3 regions of the Chryseobacterium sp. WG14 genome follow, and region 1 is predicted to be linked to each of the others. Evidence: riboswitches for the same ligand, from Rfam matches in the RefSeq annotation. Region 1 holds a riboswitch; each other region holds the start of a gene.
What was found. Region 1 has a riboswitch for cobalamin ahead of metE (5-methyltetrahydropteroyltriglutamate--homocysteine S-methyltransferase). Riboswitches for the same ligand answer to the same signal wherever they lie in the genome.
Positions count from the first base shown of each region.

Region 2: linked by a shared signal. The riboswitch ahead of MP478_RS13290 (TonB-dependent siderophore receptor) and the one ahead of metE (5-methyltetrahydropteroyltriglutamate--homocysteine S-methyltransferase) in region 1 are both predicted to bind cobalamin.
Region 3: linked by a shared signal. The riboswitch ahead of MP478_RS21705 (TonB-dependent siderophore receptor) and the one ahead of metE (5-methyltetrahydropteroyltriglutamate--homocysteine S-methyltransferase) in region 1 are both predicted to bind cobalamin.

Region 1 is NZ_JALCZD010000003.1:405,783-412,517, reverse strand. Features, by position in the region: gene MP478_RS07925 (N-acetyltransferase) at 1-481, shown strand, start outside; gene MP478_RS07920 (hypothetical protein) at 753-1,241, shown strand; gene MP478_RS07915 (Lrp/AsnC family transcriptional regulator) at 1,391-1,852, opposite strand; cobalamin riboswitch at 2,052-2,236, shown strand; gene metE (5-methyltetrahydropteroyltriglutamate--homocysteine S-methyltransferase) at 2,412-4,712, shown strand; gene MP478_RS07905 (Fur family transcriptional regulator) at 4,771-5,160, opposite strand; gene MP478_RS07900 (MerC domain-containing protein) at 5,249-5,587, shown strand; gene MP478_RS07895 (GTP-binding protein) at 5,591-6,735, shown strand, end outside.
Region 2 is NZ_JALCZD010000007.1:96,988-103,722, forward strand. Features, by position in the region: gene MP478_RS13275 (MbnP family protein) at 181-1,008, shown strand; gene MP478_RS13280 (cytochrome-c peroxidase) at 1,001-2,050, shown strand; gene MP478_RS13285 (transporter) at 2,062-3,012, shown strand; cobalamin riboswitch at 3,216-3,401, shown strand; gene MP478_RS13290 (TonB-dependent siderophore receptor) at 3,584-5,563, shown strand; gene MP478_RS13295 (YncE family protein) at 5,560-6,696, shown strand; gene MP478_RS13300 (cell surface protein) at 6,712-6,735, shown strand, end outside.
Region 3 is NZ_JALCZD010000019.1:11,872-18,606, reverse strand. Features, by position in the region: gene MP478_RS21720 (nuclear transport factor 2 family protein) at 1-194, shown strand, start outside; gene MP478_RS21715 (CCA tRNA nucleotidyltransferase) at 233-1,651, shown strand; gene MP478_RS21710 (hypothetical protein) at 1,806-2,867, opposite strand; gene MP478_RS21705 (TonB-dependent siderophore receptor) at 2,884-4,725, opposite strand; cobalamin riboswitch at 4,757-4,935, opposite strand; gene pafA (alkaline phosphatase PafA) at 5,104-6,735, opposite strand, start outside.

The DNA.
Region 1 (6,735 bases):
GGATATTAATGAAGTTTTTGCTCTTTATAAAATGGCTTCTGATTTCAAGAAAACAGTATCCGGGGTACAATGGCCGGAATTTGACAGAAGCATGATAGAAACAGAAATTAAAGAAAACCGCCATTGGAAAATTATAGTAGACGGACAGATTGCCTGTGTCTGGAGCATCACATTTAATGATCCTCAGGTTTGGGAAGAAAGAAATGCAGATCCTGCCGTTTATATTCACAGGATTGCTACCCATCCAAATTTCAGAGGACAGAAATTTGTGGAACAGATTGTTGAATGGTCGGCACAATTCGCAAAGGAAAGTGGGAAAAAATATGTAAGAATGGATACCACAGCAGGAAACCAAAGACTGGCTGATTATTATATACAATGCGGATTTACCCAATTAGGCGCTAAAAAAATAGCTGATACCGAAGGGCTTCCTGCCCATTATCATGATGCGACTATGGTACTTTTTCAGTTGGAAGCTTAATATTTTATTTACAGACAGGTTTAACATCGTTTAATAAGGTAACTAAGTTCCTCAATGGGGACCAGAAGGGCAGAATTTCAGACTATATTCTTTTTTTAAACAGAGCTTTTACACTTTTATGTTGCTTTCAGAATTATTTAGTGTGTACTTACATTCTTATTAAAATTCTTGAAAATCCACTTTAAATTCGAATAAATTCCTTCAAAACAACAGTTCATTAGCATTAAATTTAAAAGAGCTATCTTTACAATAACCAAACAAAATTATTAATATGTCATTTGTAACCCCAGAAGGAGCAAGGAAAGCTCAGCTGTCTGTAACAGAAAGAGCACCCGTTGCTCATGCCGTTCTGTCAGGCGCAGAAAATATCTCAAAGTATAATACCGGCGTATGTCATGATGTAGTAGCTTATGCTTTATACATGCGAGGTGCCCGGATAAGCCCGAATCAGCTTGCTGAATCAGCAGGACAAAAATGGCTGACTGTATTCAGATATCCGGAAGGAGAAAAGTGGGATGGATACGCTCCCATTCCGGCAGGAAAAGCAATCGGCTTCTACAGACTTATCGACAAAACATGGTTTCATTCAGCAATTACTACAGGAAATGGTAACGAAATCCGATCTGTAAACGGATTCTCATTAGGATCAGCATGGTCTGTTCCCGTAGATATGGACTGGGTTTTCTTAGGTAAAAGAAATTCAGACGGAACCTTTAATTATGACGGCACTAAAATAGAAGTGTACATTTCACCTTTATAAGGAGCCTAATAAGACAGAAGCAATTTTTAATAAACTGTTTCTGTCTTATTTTTATTTCTTTTTCTTCTGAAATAACAGGAATTCACCCATCGATTCCTTTATTTTCTCCAAATACCCGTTACCAGCTAAAACGATTGTACTCAAAAATATCAGATTGTTAATCCATGGGTATTTTTTACTTCTGCCATTACAAACGTACTGTGCGTACTTCCGATAGAATCTACAGAACCCAGTGTGTTGAATACAAAATCCTGATAATGTTTCATATCCCGGACCTGAACTTTCAGCAGGAAATCAAAATCTCCGGAAATATTATAACATTCTGCCACTTCTTCTATTTCCAGAATTTCATTAACGAAATCATAGCCTACAGAACGGTCATGAATTTTCAGCTTGATCTGGCAGAAAACGGTAAAACCCCGGTTAAGCTTATCCGGATCAAGAACCGCAGCATATTTTTTCACATAGCCTTCCTGTTCCAGACGTTTCACCCTTTCAAAAACAGGAGAAGGGGAAAGATTAATTTCTTTGGCAAGCTCCTTAACGGTAAGTTTTGCATTTTTCTGAAGCAGTCTCAGCAGCTGTATATCTTTGGTATCAAGATGTTCCACAGGATATTATTCTTTTTAGTATTAATTTTATTCAAAATTACAGAATTATATTCTTTTAAAATAAAATTATACAGATTTATTTACTTTATTTAAAACTATTTATTATTCGTTTATTCTGTATTTGTAAATTTACACAAAATTAAAATCTTCTATTAGCACAGATAGAAAATGTAATTGATAAGAATAGTTCTTTACAGATACTTCATCAAACAGGAGAGGTTTTACGTAAGGTAAATTAATAGGGAATCGTGTGCAAATCACGAGCTGTCGCGCAACTGTAAGTAACATACCAAAGGGTTCTGTCCTTGTGATCCACTGCCTAAGCGGGAAGGACGACAGAAACTGTTACAAGTCAGGAGACCTGCCTTTACTGAATTGACAATGCTTTCGCGGTCTGAAGCTTTGGGTCATACAGATGATATACTTTTTAGTACGTTTTTCCAAGAGTAAAACGGAACTGTCAGGTATGCATTATTTCCCCAAAAAATCTTACCGGCAAAAGCATTACGAAGCATTCAAAGAGCTTTTAAAAATAAGTTTAATTAAAAGTTTAAAAAAAATGCAAACGCACATTCTTGGCTATCCGCGAATTGGTAGCAAAAGAGAACTCAAAAAAGCCTGCGAGCAATATTGGTCAGGCAAAATCCTTTTGGAAGAACTTCTTACTACAGGAAGGAATATCTGCAATCACAATTGGAATATTCAGAAGGAGGCAGGGATAGACCTTATTCCATGTAATGATTTTTCCTATTATGATCAGGTACTGGATATGAGCTTAATTGTAGGTGCTATTCCGGTACGTTATCATGAAGTAGCCCTTAAAAAAAATAATTCAGAGCTGGATCTGTACTTTGCGATGGCCAGAGGATACCAGAAAGACGGGCTGGATATCACGGCCATGGAAATGACCAAATGGTTTGATACCAATTATCATTATATTGTTCCTGAATTTTATAAAAATCAGCAGTTTACACTGACTTCCGACAAAATATTCAACGAGTTTGCAGGAGCTAAACAAGCAGGAATTAATTCCAAGCCGGTACTCATCGGACTTGTTTCTTATCTTCTTTTAGGAAAGGAAAAAGAAGAGGGATTTGATAAACTGGATCTTGCCAAAAACCTTCTTCCGGTATACACTGAAATCTTAACAAAACTTCAGGATCAGGGTGCTCAATGGATTCAGTTTGATGAGCCGTTTTTAACTTTAGATGTAACAGAGAAAGCAAAAGAAACCTACCAGTACGTTTACCGGGAACTTAGAAAACAATTCCCACTGCTAAAATTCATCGTTGCGACCTATTTCAATGGATTGAAAGACAATGCATCTCTTGCTGTGTCACTTCCTGCAGACGTTCTGCATATAGACCTGGTGAGAAATCCTGAGCAGCTGGCAGATATTTTACATACTGTTCCTGAAAACTTAAGCCTGTCATTAGGAGTGGTAGACGGAAGAAATATCTGGAAAAATGATTATGAAAAATCTTTGGCTTTCATTAAAAAAGCTATTGAAAAACTCGGTACAGAAAGAATTTTTGTGGCTCCGTCATGTTCATTGCTTCATTCACCTTGTGATCTGGATTTTGAAACGGCCCTTCAGCCTGAAATCAAAAACTGGCTGTCTTTTGCAAAACAAAAAGTGAAAGAAGTCGTAAGTCTTAAAGCTCTTGCTTCAGGAACTGAGGACGAAAGTATCCTTGCAGATTTTGAAGACAATAAAAAGGCTGTGGCCGGCAGAAAAACATCTTCTCTTATCCATAATGATAAAGTGAAACAAAGAGTAGCTGCCATTACTGAAGAAGATGCTCAGCGAAAGAACTCATTTAGAATCCGTAAAGAAAGGCAGCAGGAATCATTACAGCTTCCGCTATTCCCAACCACAACCATAGGCTCATTCCCGCAAACTACAGAAGTAAGAAGCTGGAGAGCCCAGTTTAAGAAAGGAGATCTTAGTGCAGAACAATACGATGCTTTATTAAAAGAGGAAACTCAGAGAACCATTCGCTGGCAGGAAGAAATAGGAATTGATGTGCTTGTTCACGGAGAATTTGAACGTAATGACATGGTTGAATACTTCGGGGAAAAGCTTGAAGGATTTATTTTCACTAAAAACGGCTGGGTACAGAGCTATGGAAGCCGCTGCGTAAAACCACCGGTTATTTTCGGGGATATCTCCCGCCCTGATCCAATGACTATATACTGGTCTCAATATGCACAATCCCAAACCAATAAATGGGTAAAAGGAATGCTGACCGGTCCTGTTACTATCTTGCAATGGTCATTTGTACGGGATGATCAGCCCCGTTCAGAAACCTGTAAGCAGATTGCTTTGGCCATCCGTGATGAAGTAGTGGATCTTGAAAAAGCAGGAATCCGAATCATCCAGATTGATGAACCTGCTATAAGAGAAGGTCTTCCATTGAGAAAAGCAGAATGGCAAAACTACCTGAAATGGGCCGTAGAAGCCTTCAGAATCTCAGCAAGTGGAGTAGAAGATGCTACCCAGATCCATACCCATATGTGCTATTCTGAATTTAATGATATTATTAAAAATATTGCCGATATGGATGCAGATGTCATTACAATAGAATGTTCGAGATCCCAAATGGAACTTTTAAATGCTTTTGCAGACTTTAAATATCCAAACGAAATAGGTCCCGGAGTTTATGATATCCACTCTCCAAGAGTACCTTCTAAAGAAGAAATGATTGAACTTTTAAGAAAAGCTCAAAATGTAATTCCAGCCACCCAGTTATGGGTAAACCCTGACTGTGGCCTCAAAACAAGGCATTGGGAAGAAACTGAAAAAGCTTTAATTGCAATGGTAGCCGCTGCTAAAGAAGCTTCAGCAGCCTATGCATAATCATTGCTTGTTCCAATATCATCATGAAAAAGCATCTCCAGGGATGCTTTTTCCTTGTTTAAGCATGCGCACATCTCGGACAGATTCCGCTGATGATAAAGTTATACTCCTGAGCTATAAAATTCTCGGGTAAACTAATTTCGGGTATCGCATTTTCAATACAGGTAACAGAATGGCATTCTTTACAATTGAAATGAACGTGATTATGAAAATGTTGTTCGTGAGTACATTTCCCGCTACACTTTGCAAAATTAACGACCCCATCAATATTGACTATCTTGTGAATAGCACCTTCGTTTTCAAGCCTTTCCAAAACTCTGTAAATGGTAACCCTGTTACACAAGTCTCCTAATTTCTTCTGAATATCAGAATGGGTAAGAGCCACCTCAGAATCGTTGATAAGGTTCAGAATCTCAGTTTTGGCATGGGTATTTCTAACTTGTCTCATATTTTTAATGCAACAAAGTTGCGTTATTTAAAATTTTGTATTTACTTTGCAACAAAGTTACAATAACAAATTTAAATCAATCCTTTTTATGAAGTCAAAAATTCTTGATGCAGTAGGAATCTCCGCCGCCGTTTTATGTTTGATTCATTGCATAGTTTTCCCTTTACTGATGATCATCCCTTTGGGAATATCCCATAATCCTTATATTGATCTGGCTTTTCTTATCATTGGAACCCTCGTAGTTTTCAGAATAACGGCAAAAATAGCCAACCGCCGGCTCAAGTTTCTGTTCTGGATCTCTATTATTCTGATCGCCATTTCTGTACTGGCTGATTTTATATTTGAAGTTCATATTCCTCTTATTTATGTGGGAGCAGCAGGCTTAATTACAGGACATATTATCAATTTTAAAAATCATAAACATTAATACATGACAAAGAAACTTCCTGTAACTGTACTGAGTGGCTTTCTGGGAGCCGGGAAAACAACTTTACTGAATCATATTCTGCACAATAAACAGGGTTTAAAAGTAGCCGTTATTGTGAACGATATGAGTGAAGTGAATATTGATGCGCATTTTATCGGGAATCAGAATACACTTTCGAGAACGGAAGAAAAGCTTGTAGAAATGAGTAACGGATGCATTTGCTGTACACTCCGCGAAGATCTGATGATTGAAGTGGAGCGTTTAGCGCATGAAAAACGTTTTGATTACCTGCTGATCGAAAGTACAGGAATTAGTGAGCCTATCCCCGTTGCCCAAACATTTACCTATATGGATGAAGAAAGTGGCATAGACCTTTCCAGATTCAGCTATGTAGACACTATGGTGACCGTAGTGGACAGCTTCAATTTTATGAAAGACTTTTCAACGAATGAATTACTGATGGACAGAGACCTTACAGATATGGAAGGGGATCACAGAACCATCGTTAACCTTCTTACGGACCAGATTGAATTTGCCAATGTCATTGTCTTAAATAAAACAGATCTTATCGATTCCGAAACTCTTGGATTTTTAAAAGCAGCTATAACAAAACTGAATCCTGAAGCCCGCATCATTTATTCAGAATTTGGAGTGGTTAATCCTCAGCATATTTTAAATACCCATCTCTTTGATTTTGATACCGCACAGTCTTCAGCCGGCTGGCAAAAAGAACTTCAGTCTGATCATCATAATCCGGAAACAGAGGAATACGGTATAGGCTCGTTGGTTTTCAGGAATCAGAGGCCATTTCATCCTGAAAGGTTATGGAACTACCTTAATGAGAGGTATCCTGAAGGTATTTTAAGGGCTAAAGGGCTTTTCTGGCTGGCTTCAAGACCGGATGATGCGTTAAACTTCTCCCAGGCAGGAGGTTCATTCCGTTTGGAAAAAGCCGGAGTCTGGTGGTCCAGTATGCCCATGAATCAAAGACTACACTATAATTCATTTACAGAAAATCAGGAATTTATTGAAAGCAGGTGGGATAAAAACTGGGGCGACAGAATCAATGAGCTTGTTTTTATAGGTCAGGATATAAACAAAGACCAAATGATACAGGATCTCCAAGACTGTCTTATTAATGATAAAGA
Region 2 (6,735 bases), on a different contig from region 1:
AAAGCCCAGATAAGTTGAAAATCAAAAGATTTTCAAAAACTTAAGTGCCCTTACTATGCGCAAAACATATCACTTAAAGAACTTAAGTGTAAGAAGCTTTGTGCCTTTTGCGGTAAAAAAGAATGTTTTCACATTCAAAACAGCACATTCAAAAATTGTATTCAACTAAAAAAATCAACAATGAAAATTTATAAATTTTTATCATTACTCTTTATTGCCTTAACTCTATTTTCTTTTTCCGCTTGTAGTAACAGGGATGACGATAATCCACAGGATACAACACCCGGAAATCTTCAGATAAAATTTGAAAACGGTTTCAATAACTTAGGAGATATTGTTTTAAACCAGACGACACAAACTTCCTTACAAGGGCAAAAACATAATTTTTCCACATTGAAATATGTAGTCAGTAATATTGCATTGATTGATGAAAGCGGAAACGAGTTCAAATACAATGAAAATAATCCTGACAAAGGAGCATTTATCATAGATCAGGCTGATGCTGTAGCCGGAATTGTCTATCTGAATCTAGAAGGCATACCCAAAAACAATTATAAAAAAATAAAATTCGGTTTGGGAATCAGCCAGAAAGCATATTTACTCGGACAGGACGGACAGGCTGAGTTCTGGACTAAGGCTAAGCAGAAGGGAATGTCCTGGTCCTGGGCAGCAGGCTACGTTTTTGTAAAACTGGAAGGGAAGTACGGAACGGGATCTCCCACTACTGAATTTATGAACCATACAGGAAATATGGGAAATGTAACAGCTAATAATACTCCTGATCTTTACAGGGAAATTACACTGAATTTACCGACTACGGCCAGGGTTACAGCTCAGATCAGGCCATCTGTCCATATTCTGGCAGATCTGAATCAGTTTTTGAGCGGTGATAAGCAGCTTATGCTTACTACAGCTAATGATATGATGATGGGTTCAAGCCAGCATCTGGCAGATGTTACCAACAACCTTACAAAAATGTTTAAAGTAGACCACGTTCACAATGATTAATTTTTTTTTAAAGACAGTATTATTTCTGGTGATCTTACTGATGAGCGTTATTTCCTGTTCTGATGAGGTGATTCAGCCATTGGAGAAAGATGAAGCCTATCGTCTTCAGTTTCCTTCTTATTTTCCTGAGATGAGTTTTGATCAATCGGCCAATCCGGTAACAAAAAATGGAGTAGAGTTGGGAAGGAAACTATTTTATGAAGGAAGACTTTCCCGTAACAATACAATTTCATGTGGTTTTTGCCATATTCAGGAAAATGCTTTTACCCATCACGGTCATACGGTAAGCCATGGTGTGGATGACAGGATAGGAATCAGAAATGCTCCGCCCATTCAGAATATGGCATTCCTGAAAAGATATATGTGGGACGGCGTGATTCATAATTTAAATGAACAGCCTATTATTCCGATAACAGATGTGAATGAAATGGACAGTTCTATGCCGGAAGCTATTTCGAAAATAAAAGATGATCCGAAGTATAAAAGGCTTTTCAGCGCAGTGTATGGAGATGAAAATATTACCGGAGAAAGGGTTTTAAAAGCATTATCCCAGTTTATGGTATCAATGATCTCTGCTGATTCCAAATACGACAGATTTAGACAGGGAAAGGAGGTTTTTACATCCGCAGAATCGCAGGGAATGGCCGTATTTAATCAGAAGTGCGCTTCCTGTCATAGTGGGGAACTGTTTACTGATGAAAGTTTCCGGAATACAGGGATGTATTATAATACCCAATTTAAAGATGCGGGGCGTTATCGTGTGACACTTGATCAGATTGACTGGATGAAGTTTCGTGTACCCAGCTTGAGGAATGTAGAATATACAGCTCCTTATATGCATGACGGAAGATTTTATACGTTAGATGCCGTGCTTAATTTTTATACCGATGGGGTAGAAAATCATCCTAATCTCGATCCACAGCTGAAACAGAATAACCACATCGGAATTGCAATGAATACACAGGAAAAACAATTCATCATCGCCTTTCTGAAAACACTATCGGACAAAAATTTTATATCCAATCCAAAATTTGCAGAATAATTTAAATTGACATGAAGAAGATAATTTTAATTGTAAGCTTGCTCATAGGTACTGTGATTCAGGCGAAGATAATCAAAGACAGCGCTTATATTCCCCAAAAGAGTTTTAATACAATTGATTTTGATTTTGATGATTGTGATGCCTGTGGCTGTGCGGCGGGAAATGGGTCATCCGGTTTTGAGTCATTACTAAATCCTCAGTTTATCGGGATCAAGTATTTTGCCCAGCATTATAAAGCAAAGGAAAATTTATTTGTAAAAGATCTGACGCAGGATCAGTATTTTAATACCATACAGCTTTGGGGAAAAATTCCGTTGACAAAGAAACTCAGTGTTTATGCAAGCCTTCCATTTCATTTTCACGAAAAGAAAACAATGCAGGGCGATATCAGGATCAATGGGATCGGTGACCTAAATGTTATGGGAATTTATCAACTGATGCGTTCGAAAGATAATTTCCATCAGCTGAACGGTGGATTGGGCGTAAAAATTCCTTTGGGTAAGTTTGATGAAAAAGGAATTTCAGGAGTTAATCCGAGTTTTCAGCTGGGAACAGGAAGCTGGGATTATCAAGCAGCTTTGAATTATAAATTTCAGAAGAATAAAATTGCGGTATTGCTTAATACAGATTATACCATTAAAACAGAAAATAAAAAGAAGTACCGCTTTGGAAACCAATGGAATTATGCAGCAACAGGCTTTTATCAGGTTGCGGGAAATGAAAAATCAATATTTTCTTTAAAGACAGGGGTTCAGGGAGAAGTGTATGCTCAGAATAAACAGTTTGATGAAGCGCTGCCTAATACTGCCGGAAGTGCATTATATGGAAAGTTGGGCTTTGAGGCTTCCTATAAAAAGTTCAGTCTTGGAAGTGAAGTTATGCTTCCTGTTTATACCCATCTTGCAGGAGGAGATATAGAAGCAAAATCAAGGTTCAGTATTTTCCTGAATATTGGGATATAGTTGATCCTTAACGCAAAGTTTAATGTTTGTCATACTTATTCAGATGGGAGATATTTAAACTTTGCGTTTAAAATCATACCTGTAATTTTTACACGAATTCTATTGTACTTTAGTATTTTTCTATTCAAAATTTACCTTTGGTACACATGCTTTTATAATATTGTAAATCATTTTGTTATTTGTGAATATATATTAATTATTTTCTATCTTTGCCGAAATTTGGTAAGCTGTAAAAAGCTTTTAAAAGGGAATCCGGTGAGAATCCGGAACAGACCCGCTGCTGTAAGCTCCACACCAAAATTTTTGAAGATTATATCCACTGTTTTTTAATGGGAAGGATTTCAAAAATGGAGTAAGTCAGAAGACCTGCCAGACCATAAACGTTTGACGCTTTCGTGGAATAAAGCTTTAGGACAACAATGATTTTGTGCAGTGACCACTGTGCTTTGTCGTTGCTTTCTTACATCCATTAGCGTCATCATTATTCATAAATGAGCTAATGGTGGCAAAACTGACTACATCTCAATTTCATAAAGTTGTTTTCACAATATTGGTGTTAACATCACAATTCTTGTTTTCTCAAACAAAGAAAAAAGACACCTTAAAGGAAGAAGCTATTAAGGCTGTCAATATTTACAAAAAGAGCTTTAAAGAAATCGTTCCTGCTCAGATATTGCAGGGAGAAGAGCTTGAAAGACTGAACAGCCACTCTGTTGCAGATGCCTTACGGTATTTTTCCGGTGTTCAGATCAAAGACTACGGTGGAATTGGAGGCTTAAAGACCATTAATATCCGAAGTATGGGAAGCCAGCACGTAGGAGTTTTTTATGACGGAATTCAGCTGGGAAATGCGCAGAACGGCCTTGTGGATCTGGGAAGATATTCTTTGGATGATCTGGAAGAAATATCATTATACAACGGTCAGAAAAGTGAGATCTTTCAGCCGGCAAAAGATTTCGGATCATCAGGTTCTATTTATTTGCAGCCCAAAACACCGGTATTTACCGGAACAAGAAAAACAAATCTTGTTTTGAGGGCAAAAAGTGCATCCATTGATTTATTCAACCCCTCTTTCCGTTTGGAACAAAAAATATCACAGAGAACTTCTGCCAGTTTCAGTGCCGAATTTCTGCAAAGTGATGGTATTTACAAATACCGTTACGAGAAAAAATATCCTAATGGAGAGCAGGCGTATGATACGATTGCTAAAAGAAGAGACTCTGATATTAAAGCAAAACGTTTTGAAACCTCCTTGAATGGAACTTTAAATAACGGAAGCTGGAATATCCGTGGATATGGGTATATTTCAAATCGGGGTATTCCTGCTCCTGTTGTTAACAGCCGTTTTGATGGGCGAGGGGCAAGGATGTTTGATGAGAACTATTTTGTACAGGCCAATCTGAGGAAAAAGTTATTCCCTAAATTCGAAACTCAGCTTAAAGCAAAATTTGCTTACGATTATACCCGTTTTCTGGATACGGTACAGTCTCAGTTAGTTAAATATTCAGATAATACCTACATTCAAAGGGAGCTTTATATATCTTCTTCCAATTTATATACAGTGAGTTCCAATTGGGATATTAGTTTGAGCGGGGATTTCCAGTACAATAATCTGGATGCAGACCTGTATCAATTTTCTTATCCTACCCGCTATACCACATTGGTGGCTTTGGCTACTACCTATCAATGGAACAGGTTTAAAGTTTTAGGAAGTTTGCTGGGTACTTTTACTTTTGAAGAAGTAGAACGGAATAAAAGACCTGAGGACAGAAGTGAATGGACTCCTGCTGTTTTTATGAGCTACCAGCCGGCTACTGTTCCGGAGCTTACTTTTAGGGCTTTCTATAAAAAGATTTTCAGACTCCCCACCTTCAATGATCTTTATTATACCAATATTGGAAGTACTTTTCTGAAACCGGAGTTTACTACGCAGTATGATGTAGGATTTACCTATCAGAAAAAATATAATCATCCTGTTTTTAAAGCTTTTTATGCGAAGGTAGATGGCTATTACAACCGGGTAAAAGATAAGATAGTTGCGGCACCCACAGGAAATATGTTCCGCTGGATGATGATGAATCTTGGGTTGGTTGATATCATAGGAGCAGATGTAAATGTTCAGGCAGAAATGATGTGGGGCAACGTAAAAATCAAACCATTACTCTCTTATACCTATCAAAGTGCGAAAGATATCAGTAATCCGGGAGATGATATCACCCCGGGCGATACCTTTTATAAAAAGCAGATCCCCTACACGCCCTGGCATAGTGGATCTTTTACACTGATGGCAGACTACCGTGACTGGAATTTCAACTACAGCGTGATCTATGTTGGAGAACGTTACGATGGGCAACAGGATAATATTCAGTATAATTTTGTCCAGCCCTGGTATACCCATGATTTATCTGTTCAGAAAAGATTTGACTACTCAGGACATCAGTTTAAGCTAAGCCTTGAAATGAATAATATTTTCAATCAATATTATGACGTGGTCAGAAACTATCCCATGCCGGGAAGAAATTTTAAAATTAGTCTAAACTTCACCTTATGAGAAAAATAAACTTTTGTCTCCTACTCTTCATATTGGTTTTTTTTGTGGCCTGCCGTACCGATGATATTATCGTCCGTCAGGAAGTGGTGGAAGGGTTGGCAGCACCTGAGAATACTGCTATTAAAGGCTTTTATCTATTAAATGAAGGGAATATGGGAAGCAATAAATGTACCCTTGACTTTTTCGACTATACCAAAGGAACTTACTATCGGAATATTTATGCAGAAGTGAACCCTAATGTGATCAAAGAATTGGGGGATGTAGGAAATGATATTAAAATTTACGGAAGCAAACTGTATATCGTGGTCAATGTTTCCAATAAAATTGAAGTACTGGATGCTAAAACAGCCAAACGGATAACGTCCATCCCCTTACAGAACTGCAGATATATAACATTTAAAAACGGAAAGGGCTATGCCAGCAGTTATGCAGGCCCTGTAGATATCAATCCTAATGCACCCAAAGGTAAAATAGTGGAAATAGATACAGCTTCTCTGGCTATACAACGCCAGGCCGCAGTGGGATATCAGCCTGAGGAAATAGAAATTGTTGGGGATCAGCTTTTTGTAGCCAATTCCGGAGGGTATATGGCTCCGAATTACGACAGAACAGTTTCTGTAATCGATTTAAATAGTTTTACAGAAAGCAGGAAAATAGATGTTGCCATTAATCTTCACCGGCTTAAAAAAGACAGTTATGGTGACCTGTATGTAAGCTCCCGGGGAGATTATTATTCAGTACCCTCCAGTTTATATCTGATTGACGCTGCAACAGGGACGATAAAAAAAGACTTTCATATGGCGGTAAGCGAGATGACGATTGTGAATGACAAGCTTTATTTCTATGGAAATGAATTCAATTACAATACCCATACCTCCAAAAAAACATTCGGAATTATTGATGTAAAAACAGAACAGATTATTTCTGACAGGATTTTTGATAAGGAATATGAAAATGTCATACAAACCCCTTACGGAATTGCTGTAAACCCAATTACAGAGGATGTTTATATTACTGATGCCCGAAACTATGTTGCAATGGGCTTCGTGTACTGTTTCGATAAAAACGGCCATTTCAAATGGAAAACCGAGGGAGGAAATATCCCTGCCCATTTTACTTTTCTATATAAATAATTAAAACTGACAAACATGAAGATCAATACTTTTACCTAC
Region 3 (6,735 bases), on a different contig from region 1:
AACAAGCCGTTCGTGATTACTGGAGGAAGGCCCTGGAAAAGTTTCCTGATCTTCACTTTGAGCTGATACAATCTACTGCAGGAGTTGATTCTGTGGTATTATTCTACAAATCTATTATGGACAAACAGGCTGTTGAAGTCATGTTTTTTAATGAAGAAGGAAAAATTAATAAAATGTATGCTCATTATGATTAATGGGTGATATGAGTACAACTTGACGCTATTTACTAACGATGAAAATTAATCTTACCCAAAATAAAAATTTAAAACTTTTCAAAATAATTTCTGAGGCTGCGGAAAAAAATAATCAGTCCGTATACATTGTCGGAGGCTATGTCCGGGATCTTTTAATGAAAAGAAAAGCTTCTACAGATATAGATTTTGTCACCGAACAAAACGGTATTGAGCTTGCTCAGACAGTCGCTCAGGATATTGATCCTAACCTAAAAGTTTCTGTTTTTAAAACCTATGGAACGGCTATGATCAAATACAAGGACCTTGATCTGGAATTTGTGGGAGCGAGAAAGGAAAGTTATACTGAAAACAGCCGCAAGCCTGAAGTGGAGGGCGGAACATTGGAGGACGATCAGAAAAGAAGGGATTTTACCATCAACGCCATGGCCATTTCTTTACATAAAGATAATTTCGGAGAACTGATTGATCCATTTCATGGAATTGAGGATCTGGAGAAAGGAATTTTAAGAACTCCGCTAGAGCCTGCACAAACTTATTCTGATGATCCATTGAGGATGATGAGAGCGATAAGGTTTGCTTCCACATTACACTTTACCATTGAAGAAAATTCTTTGGAGGCCATCAGACAGGAAGCCAAAAGAATTGAAATTGTTTCTATGGAAAGAATCATGGTGGAATTTAACAAAATCATGCTTTCTGAAAAACCTTCTGTAGGATTAAGCCTAATGGAGCAAACAGGCCTTTTAAAACTTATTATTCCTGAGCTTATAGAGCTTAAGGGTGTAGAAGAAGTGGAAGGACAGACCCATAAAGATAACTTCTACCATACGTTAGAAGTCGTAGACAATATTTCTGTGAATACAGATAACCTTTGGCTGCGTTGGTCAGCACTTCTTCACGATGTGGGAAAAGCTCCTACTAAAAAGTTTGTTGAAGGAACAGGATGGACATTCCACGGACATGAATTCTTAGGTTCAAAAATGGTAAAAGCTCTTTTTCAAAGGCTTAAACTGCCTTTAGGAAGCGATATGAAGTATGTTCAGAAAATGGTAAAGCTTTCCTCCCGACCTATTGCCCTGATCACAGATGATGCCTCTGATTCGGCATTACGAAGACTGCTATTTGATGCCGGTGAAAACCTTGAAGATCTTTTTACCCTTTGTAAAGCAGATATTACTACAAAAAATTCTAAAAAACAGGATAAATTTAAAAAGAACTTCGAATATGTGGCTGTCAAAATCAAAGAAGTAGAGGAAAAGGATCAGGTAAGGAATTTCCAGCCTCCTATTACCGGAGAAGAGATCATGGAAATGTTTCAGCTTAAACCGGGCCGTGAAATTGGTATTTTAAAGGAAAAGGTAAAAGAAGCTATCCTTGAAGGGGTAATTCCTAACGAAAAAGACGAAGCAACAAAATTTGTGATTGCTGAAGCAGAAAAACTAGGACTGAAAATATAAGCTTACATCACAAAAAAACCGGCTGGAAAAGATTTCCAGCCGGTTTTTTATTAAATATGTAAATCAAAATCGGCCGGTCTCAAAAGAGCCGGCCGAAAAAAAACACAAATGATGAAAAAATAAAATTTATGTATACAGGCCAGAGCCTTGTATCTTAGTTTTTATAGAAACCGTTTGTTCCGATTCCTGCGGTGAAACTTCTCAATAAAGTTCCGTTGTTTGCACTGTAAACATTCACTTTACTGTCTGCTGAAAAACTTGCATCAGAAGCAAAGATTCTGCCGTCAATTACATCAAATCCATATACATTACCTGTAGCTGTCATAATAGGAGCCGTAGGTACAGCAGCACCAATAGTCATTCCGTATATTTTGTTGGTATCTGTAATAAAATAGAATTTGTTATCTTCCGCTCTAAGCTTCTGAACTTTAGGGATAGGAAGAGTTGTTGTTGCTGTAAATGTTCCGTCTGCAGTATTGATCTTATAGATATAAGAATTGGTATCCCCGGAAACCAATGCATAAGCAGTTCCTTTATAAGAAATAAGATCTTTAATAATTCCGTTGGCAGGAAGAGTTACTGTTTGGCTCACTGCATTTGTAGTCGGATTTACCACAGAGATCGTATATCCTGTTGCAATTGGATTCCAACTGGCGTCATATCCTGTACCATCAGTCTGTACTACAATTTTCCCTTCAGCTTCCACCACTTTTTCAGCAGCATTTGTAAAATCAATACTCTTTACAAAAGAATTGTCGCCTGTATTGTAAACATTCAGCTTTCTTTTATTTGTTGTAAAGTTATTGTTGGTTACATAATATTGGTTTCCTGAGAAAGCAATATATCTTGCTCCATCAAGGTTAGCCGTTACAGTAGCTTGTTTTTTGAAAGTATATCTGTTTACAATGTCAATTTTATTAGGAACATTAGATACTAAATAAGCACGGTCTCCCTGAAAACCTATACTCTGAAGAACTTTTCCAAGAGGTTCACCACTGTTATTAGAAGCATAAATTTTGTCATACAGATTAGCAAGATTACTGCTTACGAAAGAAACTTCAGCAGTAGTGGTTGTAAATCCACCTTCATTGGAAATAAGCACTCCAGCTTCATAAGTAATTGGCTGTTCTACAATGTCATCGCTATCGCTGCTACATGAAACATTGAAAAGTAACATGGAAGCAAATGCAAGAGGTAAAATTTTTCTGATATTCATATATAATTAATTTATTTTAAAAATTGATAGTAAGGCTTATACTGTAATTTCGTCCGGGTAACGGATAGGAAAGCATCGTATAATAAGTTTCATTTAAAATATTATTTACTTTAAAACCCAGGCTGTAGTTTTTAAAAAATGCAGCGCTGGCTCCGGCATTCATCACAAAATAAGAATCTAAGGCATCACTTCTTTTTTCATTGGAATCTGTATAGGTAAGCCCGTTAAACATTCCCTGTACATATACTTTCACAAAATCATATCGGTAGTCTATACTTCCTGTAAGTTTATGTAAAGGCACATACATAAGTTGTTTCTGAATATCAAGGTCCTTAGATTTCGTATAAGAATACCCAAGATTTGATTTCAACATATGCTTCCCGAATTTTTTTTCAAATTCCAGCTGCGACTCTACTCCATAAGACTCTACCCTATTGGTATTACTAGCTCCATAATACCCGGAAATTGTTGGAAGCCATTGGATCATATCACGGATATTCATATAGTAAGGAGCTATAGATAATTTAAAATTTCCTAATTTAAACTGGTTACTCCATTCAAACTGGTAGGAAGTTTCCGGCTTTAAATTCAGATTTCCTCCCGGCGTCCAGTAAAGATCATTAAATGAAGGAGCTTTGAAGTTTCTTGAAACACTTAGCCCTACATCATACCATTGGGTGGCATTCCATTTTCCTGAAAAAGAAAATAAGACCGGTGATTTAAAGTCTTCCACAAAATCTTTCTTGATTCCGGCTTCAAACCTTAAGTCTTTGGTAGGAAAATAACGAAGTAATCCGGCAATAGACCCGGCATTTCTGCTGATATCACCTATTTTTGAGCTTCCTTCTCCCTTACCTTTATTCACTTGAAATTCCCCGATAATATTGATATTCCATTTTGAATTGAGGAAGTAATTGAAATCATTTTTCAAAATATAATTCTTTCCGGCACCTCCACTGGTTTCCGGTTCTGCAATATCTCCAAAATATTGAAAATTTTCCTCGGTATAAGCTGCTTTAAATGAATTGCTGAAACGCGTGGTATTCCAATCCCAGGCCATCAGGTTTCTGAAATTCTGGGTATGATACTTTGTCTTGGTTTCCAGATCACCAAAACGAACAGGATAATGCTGTTTTCCGTTAAAAGTCTCTGATATCCATGAGATCTGATGATGGGGAGCAATTTTATAAGCTGCTGCTATATTGAAATTGGTATTGTAATACTTTCCGTTGTCATTCGTATACTTCTTTCCGCCCGCTTCTTCTACTTCATAATCATTCTGGCTTATAGAATGGCTTCCGGAAACTTTAAAGCTGAACTTATCATTGCTGTAAGAACCTTTAACAACATTATTATAAGTATTAAAAGACGCAAATTCTGAAAACAGGAAAGCATGAAACCCTTTATTAAAATCAAGGCTGTTATTCAAATGAATACTTCCCCCAATGGCGCCACTGCCATAAATAACACTACCTCCACCAGGTTTAATTCCGATCTGGTCATATCCAAACAAAGCCATATTATTGATATCTCCCTGTCCTAAAAAGCTGGAGTTAATATTAATTCCATTCCATACAAAAGCAGTCTGCTGGGCGGTAGTTCCCCTGAAAGAAGGTGAAGAAACAGCACCCCGTCCATTTTCTTTGATATACACAGGAGATTGAAATCTCAGTAATTCGGAAAGGTTAGTTGAGTTTTTTTCAGCATCTTCATTGGTAATATTCGTTACATGATGAAAGAGCTTTACTTTGTTCATCTGGCTGTCGAATACATAAATAGTATCCAAGGCCTTCTCTTGTCCAAAAAGAAAGCAGCCATAAGACGAAAAAAGCAGTACTAAAGATCTTTTTATATCCATACTAATTTACTCTTCCTCCGAAAGCAATATATATTTTGATTATTATTCTGGCAGGTCTCCTGACTTTCGCCTTCTGTACCTTCCCGTTTTTACACAGTGGTTTTTTACAGAAACTTTTGTTGCGATTTACAGTTGCGGGGACAGTCCGGGAGTTCCACCCGATTCCCTTTTCATTCCAATATATTGGAAACCATAATTTTTGCAAAGATAGCTTTTTAAATGTATTAGACAAAAAGTGAAATAACAGGTAAAAAATTACGTCTTATTCATAAGTATTAGAAAATCCTGTACAGCAACCGACCTTGATGAATACTATAAAAATAAAAGCTGCCTCCAATAGTTGAAAGCAGCCATTTATATATACTGATGTTATTTAATTTATTTACCCATCACTTCTGTAATTGGATTTCCAACATTTCCACTTGGAAACTGGATTTTCAATAAAGAAGAAACCGTAGGTGCAATATCTGTCATGTGGTATTCTTTATTGCTTTCTCCCTGCTGAACTCCCCAACCCATAAAAATCAATGGAATATGGGAATCATAAGAGTTCCAAACACTGTGTGTAGTTCCTGTTTTAGAATAAGGAGGAAGCATAGAGTCATGAGAAATCAACTGAATATCTCCGCTTCTCTGTCTGTTGATCCCATTGATAATTCTTTGTTTGATAGGCTCCGGAATACTGGCTTCCTGAACTCTGTCTACAGAAACAGCATATAAAACAGTAGGATCTTTTTCAAGTTCTTTTACCGCAAAATTTCTCACATCATCCAGCTCAAGTTTAGTATCTGCCAATACTTTTCTGTCAAAATACACCTGATAATTGTCTATAGCATTGATCAGGTTATCAGCACCAAATTTTTCTTTCAGTTTCTGATTAAGGTTTTTTTCCATGCCTTCTCCAAAAAAGCCTGTAGTAATTTTATGCTCTTTAAGGAATCCTACAGAATGAGCCCCTCCGTGGTCAGCTGAAAGGAAAACCGTATACTGCCCTTTTCCTACTTTTGAATCCAGGTAGCTGAAAAACTGAGCCAAATCCTGATCCAGTCTGATATAGACATCTTCAACCTCAATAGAGTTCGGTCCGTATTTATGACCTGCATAATCCGTAGAAGCTAAATTGATTGCTAAGAAGTCTGTAATATGGTCTCCCCCTAACTGCTCTCCTTCTACAGAAGCTTCAGCCAGCTTTAATGTCAATGTATTTCCAAAAGGTGTATAACGGATATTATCTTTCTTTGTCTGATAATCTTTCGCCAGATTGGTATATGGGAATGTAGGTGTTTTTGCACTTCCCAATAGACCTTCCCATGAAGAATTGTCAGGTGAACTTTCTGTATACTGATTGATCGGAAGTAAAGTATTCCAGCCGTTGGCTACTAATTTTTCAGGTAAATTCTGAGCATTGAATGATTGTATCCATTGTGGAAGCTCTTTCATATACCATGTACTTGTAATAAAGTTCCCGGTACTGTCGTCAAACCAGAAAGCTCCATTCGGAGTATGACCTGCAGGAAGAATAGAAGCACGGTCTTTAAGAGAAACTCCTATCACCTTACCCTGGAAGTTCGTGGCCAGTCTCAACTCATCGGTTACGGTTGTAGACCAAAGGTTTTTTGGAGAATGGCTTCCTGTTTTAGTATTGGTAGTTCCTACCGGCTGAACGCTGTCATCTGCCGTACAGTACACCCCTTTACCCGTTTCCTTATTTGTCCAGTCGTTTCCGGCAATTCCGTGGATTGCAGGTACAGACCCGGTATAGATACATGTATGTCCTAAAGCGGTAATCGTAGGGACATAAGGAATATGTACATTATTTAAAGAATATCCTGTATTCAACAGTCTTTTGAAACCGTCATTTCCATATTTACCATAAAAACGGTATAGATAATCCCAACGCATTTGGTCTACCACCAAACCTACCACTAATTTCGGTCTTTCCAGTTGAGTATTTTTGTTCTTCTGCGCATTGATTGTAACTACGGACAAAACAGCAGCTGCCGCAATTGA